One region of the Pauljensenia sp. 20925_1_25 genome, then DNA from elsewhere that is predicted to be linked to it. Evidence: riboswitches for the same ligand, from Rfam matches in the RefSeq annotation. Region 1 holds a riboswitch; the other holds the start of a gene.
What was found. A riboswitch is a leader RNA that binds a small molecule or an ion and turns the genes downstream of it on or off. The one in region 1 is predicted to bind ZMP and ZTP.
Positions count from the first base shown of each region.

Region 2: another riboswitch for ZMP and ZTP. It lies ahead of purH (bifunctional phosphoribosylaminoimidazolecarboxamide formyltransferase/IMP cyclohydrolase); the one in region 1 lies ahead of glyA (serine hydroxymethyltransferase).

Region 1 is NZ_JAPWCL010000022.1:36,139-40,057, reverse strand. Features, by position in the region: gene O3932_RS09075 (exodeoxyribonuclease III) at 1-564, opposite strand, end outside; gene O3932_RS09070 (bifunctional methylenetetrahydrofolate dehydrogenase/methenyltetrahydrofolate cyclohydrolase) at 691-1,599, opposite strand; gene glyA (serine hydroxymethyltransferase) at 1,596-2,885, opposite strand; ZMP/ZTP riboswitch at 2,924-3,009, opposite strand; gene O3932_RS09060 (sugar transferase) at 3,318-3,919, shown strand, end outside.
Region 2 is NZ_JAPWCL010000014.1:57,021-60,939, forward strand. Features, by position in the region: gene sucC (ADP-forming succinate--CoA ligase subunit beta) at 1-299, shown strand, start outside; gene sucD (succinate--CoA ligase subunit alpha) at 327-1,247, shown strand; gene O3932_RS07325 (DUF6350 family protein) at 1,375-2,880, shown strand; ZMP/ZTP riboswitch at 2,884-2,968, shown strand; gene purH (bifunctional phosphoribosylaminoimidazolecarboxamide formyltransferase/IMP cyclohydrolase) at 2,993-3,919, shown strand, end outside.

The DNA of each region.
Region 1 (3,919 bases):
ATCGAGGACGCCCGCGCGCTTGTTGTGGTTCGGCTTCCAGTTCTTGATGTCGGCCTGCGAGCGCACAACGTTGAAGTCACCGCACACGAGCGACGACATGCCTCCGCCCGCCTCCTCGGCGAGCAGCTCGGCCATGCGCGCCCCGATGCGCGGCAGGTGCGCCATCTTCGCCTCCTGCTTGGGCGTATCCTTCTCACCCGAGTGGAAGTAAGCGGAGACGACACGAACCGGGGTCTCGCCGCCCTCGGGGCGCACGACAGCCTCAAGCCACCGGCCCGAATCCACGTCCGACTCAGCATCATCGAGGATCAGGCGGGGATCGCCCTCCAGGCACGCGTGCCCGCGTCGCACGGCCACACCCACGCCCGCGCGCCCCTTGATGCGGCAGGGAACCCACACACTATCCCAGGCCTCGCCCATAATCTCGCGGGAGATCTCCTCCGGTGCACGCACCTCCTGCATGAGCAGCACATCCGTGTCAGACGCCCCCAGCCAGTCGAGGAAGCCGCGCTTGTGGGCGGCGCGAATGCCGTTGAGGTTCACGGTGGTCACCGTCAGGGTCATCGTTTTCTCCTTACGCGAGTTTTTCTCCAGTCTAGAGGAACGAGGAGGCGCGGCGAGGAGTTGGATTCCTCGCCGCGCCTCCCGCGTGTTATCAGGTGTCTACCGATTGTCACCGGCAGGGTCCGCTTACTGGGGGCCGAGGCCCGCCTGACGTTCCGCTGCCTCGACGACGTTCGTGACGAGCAGAGCACGCGTCATCGGCCCGACTCCACCCGGGTTCGGGCTGAGCCAGCTGGCGACCTGATCGACGCCGTCCGCGACATCGCCTTTGAGGCGGGCCTTACCGTCGGCGTCCGTCACGCGGCTCACGCCGACATCCAGGACAACCGCGCCGGGGGCCACCATCTCGGGAGTAATGATTCCCGCAGAACCCGCCGCAGCCACGATCACGTCCGCTCGGCGCACGTGATCAGCCAGGTTGATCGTGCCCGTGTGACACACATCGACCGTCGCGTTCACTTCCTTGCGCATGAACAGCAGACCGATCGAACGACCCACGGTCACGCCACGCCCAACCACACACACGTTCTTACCAGCCAGGTCGATCCCGTGGCGCTCCACGAGCTCGATGACCGCGCGCGGCGTGCAAGGCAGCGGCGAGTCGATGGGACCCGAACCGCGCAGGACCAGGCGACCAAGGTTCATCGGGTGCAGCCCATCCGCGTCCTTGGCCGGATCAATGCGTTCCAGGACCGCGTTGGTGTCGATGCCACGAGGAAGCGGCAGCTGCACGATGTATCCCGTGCACGCCGGATCAGCGTTGAGCTGATCGATGGCAGCCTCCACCTGCTCCTGCGTCGCGTCCGCGGGCAGGTCCACGCGGATCGACTCCGCGCCGATCTGGGCACAGTCGCGGTGCTTGCCGGCGACGTAGGCAACGGACCCGGGGTCCTCGCCCACAAGAATCGTGCCGAGGCCCGGGACGACCCCGAGATCGCGCAAGCGATCCACGCGCTCCTTAAGTTCAGCCTTGATAGCTGCGGCTGTCGCCGTGCCGTCAAGAACCCGCGCGGGTCCCTCCCAGGGAGCCCTCACTGCTCGAGTCCCGCGTACAGGGGGTGCTTGTCCGTGAGCTTCTTGACGCGGGCACGCAGCGCATCCACCTCAACATTGCTGCCAGACGCGCCCTGCGCCAGCGTCGTACCGATGATGTCTGCGACCTCCGCGAAGTCCTCGGCGTCGAAACCGCGCGTCGCGAGGGCGGGGGTGCCGATGCGCAGACCCGAGGTGACGGCCGGCGGACGCGGGTCAAAGGGCACCGCGTTGCGGTTGACGGTGATGCCAACTTCGTGCAGCAGGTCTTCGGCCTGCTTGCCGTTGAGCTCGGACTCGACGAGATCAACGAGGACCAGGTGCACGTCGGTGCCGCCGGTGACCAGCTTGATGCCCGCGTTCTTTGCGTCGTCAGCGCCCAGACGCTCCGCAAGAATCTGCGCGCCCTCGAGGGTACGACGCTGGCGATCCTTGAACTCCTCGGTCTGCGCGACCTTCATGGCAATGGCCTTCGCGGCGATCACGTGCATGAGGGGGCCGCCCTGCTGGCCGGGGAACACGGCGGTGTTGAGCTTCTTGCCCCACTGCTCGCCGCGCGAGGACAGGATCATGCCGGAACGAGGCCCGCCCAGGGTCTTGTGAACCGTCGTCGTGACGACGTCGGCGAAGGGGACGGGGTTCGGATGCAGGCCTGCGGCCACGAGGCCAGCGAAGTGAGCCATATCCACCCAGAGGGCTGCGCCAACCTCGTCTGCGATGTCACGGAATGCCTGGAAGTCGAGGTGACGCGGGTAGGCCGACCAGCCGGCGATGATCACGCGCGGGCGTTCGGCGAGGGCAGCCTCACGGACCTTCTCGGGTTCAATACGCATGGTCTCGCGGTCGACCTCATAGGCGACCGCCCTGTAGTGCTTGCCCGAGAAATTCAGGCGCATGCCGTGAGTCAGGTGGCCGCCGTGTGCCAGGGACAGACCCAGGATCGGGTCACCGACGTTTGCCATTGCCATGAGGGCGGCAGCATTAGCCTGCGCACCCGCGTGGGGCTGAACGTTGACGTAGTCGCCGCCGAAGACCTGCTTGGCACGCTCAATGGCGAGCGATTCAGCAACATCGACAAACTCGCAACCGCCGTAGTAGCGACGACCCGGGTAGCCCTCTGCGTACTTGTTTGTCAGGACGGAGCCCTGGGCTTGAAGGACTGCACGCGGAACGAAATTCTCAGATGCGATCATCTCGAGGGTGTCTCGCTGACGTCCCAGTTCGGCGTCCAGCACTGCCTGGATTTCCGGATCCAGCTGCGCCAGTGTCATGTCGTTGAGGGAGTCCATATGGTTCTCCTGTTGATCAGTCGAATGTGATGTCGGCAACTTCAAGCCCAGGCGGGCGGCTCTCGATGCAGGCACGCCGCTCCCCGGTGGTACCCCACCTATTTCGCCAGTCACGACGCGTGTACAAGTCTATCTCCCCCCGTTAACCCGCGCATTCTGCCAAGATGTCAGCAATCGACCGAACGGTCACCTAACATGACACCGCGACTCGTCAGACAGTCTCAATGTGTGAAATCACAGCCCATTTTCGCTTGTACTTAACCCTTTGGTTAGCAAATAAGTTAACCGTATGGATAGACTAGGGTTAACACCTAACGGTGACTGAGGCGCCCAGGAATTACTTACTCAGTAAATGTCCTGACCATCGGGGGATCCACTCCTCTAACCAACCTACAGTATTTGAGTTTGAAGAAGTAGAAGGAAGACGCACAGATGACAACTTTGACGAAGCCAACTGCACGCGCCGCCTCAACGGCTCTCGCATTCGAGCATGCGTCGGATTTCGCCGCGTCCGCCGACAACGCCATCAAGCGCATGTGCGACATTATCGCCTCGCTTATCGGCATCATCCTGCTGACACCGGTATGGATCATCGTTGCAGCGATGGTGCGCCTACACGACGGCGGCCCTGCTTTCTTCAAGCAGGAGCGCGTGGGCCTCGACGGCACGACTTTTACCATGTTTAAGTTCCGCACCATGCACGTTGATGCGGAAGCCATGAAGGCCTCGCTCGCCGAGGCTAACGAGGCCGACGCCAGCGCCGGTAATTCCGTCATGTTCAAGATGGCGAACGACCCCCGCGTCACCCGCATCGGCGCCTTCCTGCGTAAGACTTCGATCGACGAGCTCCCCCAGCTCTTCAACGTTCTTCGCGGTGATATGTCTCTCGTCGGCCCGCGCCCCCCGCTCCCCAGCGAGGTTGCGCAGTACGAGCCGCGCGTCATGGGCAAGTTCGCGGTCCGCCCCGGCATTACCGGCCTGTGGCAGATCTCCGGGCGCTCCAACCTTTCCTGGGACGAGACAGTCCACCTGGA
Region 2 (3,919 bases), on a different contig from region 1:
AGGTCATGGCTAAGGGCCTGGATATCATCCTCGGCGATGAGCAGGTTCGTTCCGTGTTCGTCAACGTTTTCGGCGGCATCACCGCCTGCGACCAGGTCGCTCGCGGCATCATCGGCGCGCTCGAGACGTTGGGGGATGCGGCCTCCAAGCCGTTGGTCGTGCGCCTTGATGGCAACAAGGTCGAGGAGGGCCGCGCGATCCTCGAGCAGGCTGCGCACCCGCTCGTCCACATGGAAGAAACGATGGATGGGGCGGCCCGGCGCGCAGCCGAGCTCGCAGCCCAGGAGCCGTCGAAGTAACGACCCGAGAACCGCAGGAGAACACCCATGACTATTTTCGTCAACTCTGACACCCGGGTCATCGTCCAGGGCATGACCGGCGCCGAGGGCCGCAAGCACACCCAGCGTATGCTCAGCGCCGGCACGGCCATCGTGGGCGGTACGAACCCGCGCAAGGCCGGCACGACTGTTACTTTCGACGTGCAGGGCTACGGCCCGGGCGCGGACAAGGTTACCGACGGCCAGGTCGAGATCCCCGTCTTCGGCACGGTCGCCGAGGCCCGCGAGGCCACTGGCGCGAACGCCTCCGTCATCTTCGTCCCCCCGGCCTTCGCGAAGGGCGCTGCCCTGGAGGCCATCGAGGCGGGTATTGAGACGATTGTTCTCATCACCGAGGGCATCCCCGTCCAGGATTCCACGATCGTCGTTGAGCGTGCGCTCGAGGCGGGCGTGCGTTTGATCGGCCCGAACTGCCCCGGCATCATCTCGCCCGCGCAGGCGAACCTGGGCATTACTCCGGCGGACATCACGGGTCCGGGCCGACTCGGCCTCGTCTCGAAGTCCGGCACGCTGACCTACCAGCTCATGTACGAGCTGCGCGACTTTGGCTTCACGACGTGCCTGGGTATTGGCGGCGACCCGGTCGTGGGCACCACCCACATTGACGCGCTGGCTGCTTTCGAGGCGGACCCCGATACGGATCTCGTCATCATGATCGGTGAGATCGGCGGCGACGCCGAGGAGCGCGCGGCCGCGTGGATTCAGGAGAACATGACGAAGCCCGTCGTTGCTTACATTGCTGGCTTCACCGCCCCCGAGGGCAAGACGATGGGCCACGCGGGCGCGATTGTCTCCGGTTCGTCCGGCACGGCCGCGGCGAAGGCGGAGGCGCTCGAGGCCGTGGGGGTGCGCGTGGGTCGCACCCCTTCGCAGACGGCGCAGATCGCTCGTGAGATCCTCTCGCGATAACGTCACAGCTTGAATCGGCCCGGGGTCGGCGCGCAGCGTCGCGGCCCCGGGCCGATTCTGTCACCATTGGCCTGTGAGTGAGCGCATCAGAGAAGTACCGATCACCCGACGGACGACGACCACGTATGTGGCGGGTCGAGCGACCATTCGCGTCAGGGTCCCGAAGGGATGGGCGCGTGGCCTCGTTGCGGGCGTGGAGGCGGCCTTCGCGGGGTGGGCGATTACGACCGTGACCACGATGGTCGTCTACCTGTCGCTGCGCTCGAACACGTGGATGAGTGACACGTTGCCGCGTGATGCGCTGGCGTTGGGCGGTGACCTGTGGGTGGCGACCCTGGGGGGTACGTCGGTGGACGGGGGAGTGTCTTACCGTGTGATTCCGACGCTTTTTGGTGCGCTGTTGATCCTCCTTGTGCGGCTTTTGTTGCGTACGACGACGGGGTTTCCGCGGTCGTCGGCGCTGTTTGCGGTGCCCGGGTTCCTCCTGACCGCGTGGTTTCTGGCGGGTACGTCGGGGGTTCATTCGCAGTGGTGGACGGGCACGGTCGGCGCGGTTCTGATTCCTCTCATTGGGTCGGGTTGGTTCGTGGTGTCCAGTTATTCGCGTGATTCTGAGGCTCCGTCGATGCAGCATTGGATTTCTGGTGGCTTCAAGATGGGTGGCCTCGTGAGTCTGGTGACGGTGGTCGCGGCTGCCGCTGCGGCGGTGGTCGCGCTGGTGGCGGGCTGGGGTCGTGCGAGTGGCATCCAGGAGCTGCTCGGTGCCTCGTCGCTGGTGGATACGATGTTTATTGTGGGCGCGCAGGCGCTGTTTGCCCCCACGGCGATGGCCTGGGCGGCGGCCTGGTGGTCGGGCGCGGGTTTCATGACGGCGACGGATTCGTTGCATTCGCCGACGGTCGTGGATGCGGGGCCGATTCCGCCGATTCCGCTGCTGGGGACGGTCCCGGAGACGGCTCCCGGCAGCTGGGTGGTTTTTGTGCCGGTCGTGTTGGGTATTGCTTGTGGCGTTGCTTCGGCGCGCGTGTATCGGCGTTCTCACCTGTTGCATCAGAGCGCACAGGGTGTCCTGGCCTCGGTTGTGTTTGTTTCGATTGTTGCGCTGTGGATGTGGAGCGCGACGATGAGCATGGGGTCGGTACGCTTGGCGTTCATGGGGCCGCTTGTGGGGCGGTCGACGTTGTATTTGTTCGTGGAGATTGCGCTGCCGGCGATGCTCGTGCCGCTTGTCACGCATCCGACGACGCTGGCTTTGGTGGGGCAGAGTGCGGGCCGCGTGCGCTCCGAGGGTGAGGCCCTGCGCCGCCGCCACGCTGAGCGTTTGTCGCGTGAGGCGGCCACGGCCTCGTTGATCGAGGGGGACGAGGCCTGGGCTGAGCGCGGGGATGACGCGGGGTCGGCGGACGCGACGGAGGTCGGTGAGCCGTGGGCTGAGTCCGCTGAGGCCGTTCAGCCCGACAAGCCGCGGGCCGCGTGGAGGAACCGTGCGGCGTGGGCTGAGTCGGTGAAGGCGGCGAAGCGGCGGGTCAGGCGTCAGAAGCGCGTGGCGTGGGCTGAGCCCGCTGACAAGGATGACGAGGGTGACACGGATGACCCCGAGGCGAAGGGGACGAAGGGTGAGGGCCTGAACTAGACTGGGAGGTGCCGCGACTGGCGAGGGTGGATCACCACCGGGGAGCGGCTGCATGTCCCGCGAGGCGTCGCCCGCCTGGGCGCCTGGGTTTGGCTCTTAACCTGGAGGAACTATGTCCGTCTCCCTGGACAACCTGGAACCCATCGACGTGCGCCCCATTAAGCGGGCCCTGATTTCCGTGTATGACAAGACGGGCCTGGAGGACCTTGCGCGCGCGCTGGGCGAGGCCGGTGTGGAGATCGTCTCCACTGGCTCGACGGCTGCTCGCATCGCGGCCGCGGGTGTGGCTGTTACCCCGGTTGACGACGTGACCGGCTTCCCCGAGGTGCTTGAGGGGCGCGTGAAGACCCTGCATCCCTTCATTCATTCCGGCATCCTGGCCGACCAGCGTAAGGCTGCGCACCGCGAGCAGATCGCGCAGTTGGGCATTCGGGCGTTCGACCTGGTCGTGTGTAACCTGTACCCCTTCCAGGACACGGTTGCATCGGGCGCATCCTTTGACGAGTGCGTTGAGCAGATCGATATCGGCGGCCCTTCGATGGTGCGCGCCGCCGCGAAGAATCATCCGTCGGTCGCGGTCGTGACTTCTCCGGAGCGTTACGCGGAGGTCGCCGAGGCCGTGGCGGGGGAGGGCTTCACCCTCGAGCAGCGCCGCGTGCTGGCCGCCGAGGCTTTCGCCCACACGGCGACCTATGATCTGGCGATTGCCGGCTGGTTTGCCGACGAGCTGGGTCTTGAGGACGTGCGTGAGACGCTGGATGACGCCGCAGAAGCACACCTGGACGCCTCGGATGCGGCGTTCCTGGAGTCGCTGGGCTACGAGGCGGGCGAGGACTACGTGGTGGAGGTCGCCGAGGAGGAGGGGCAGGCCGCGGGTATGCCCGTGTTCGTCGCTGACGCGTTCGAGCGCGTGGAGTCGCTGCGCTACGGCGAGAACCCGCACCAGGGTGCGGCCGTGTACCGCGAGATCGACGAGGCCTTCGAGGATGAATCCTTCGACGAGGAGGCCTTGGCCCCGGGCATCGCGAACGCGCGCCAG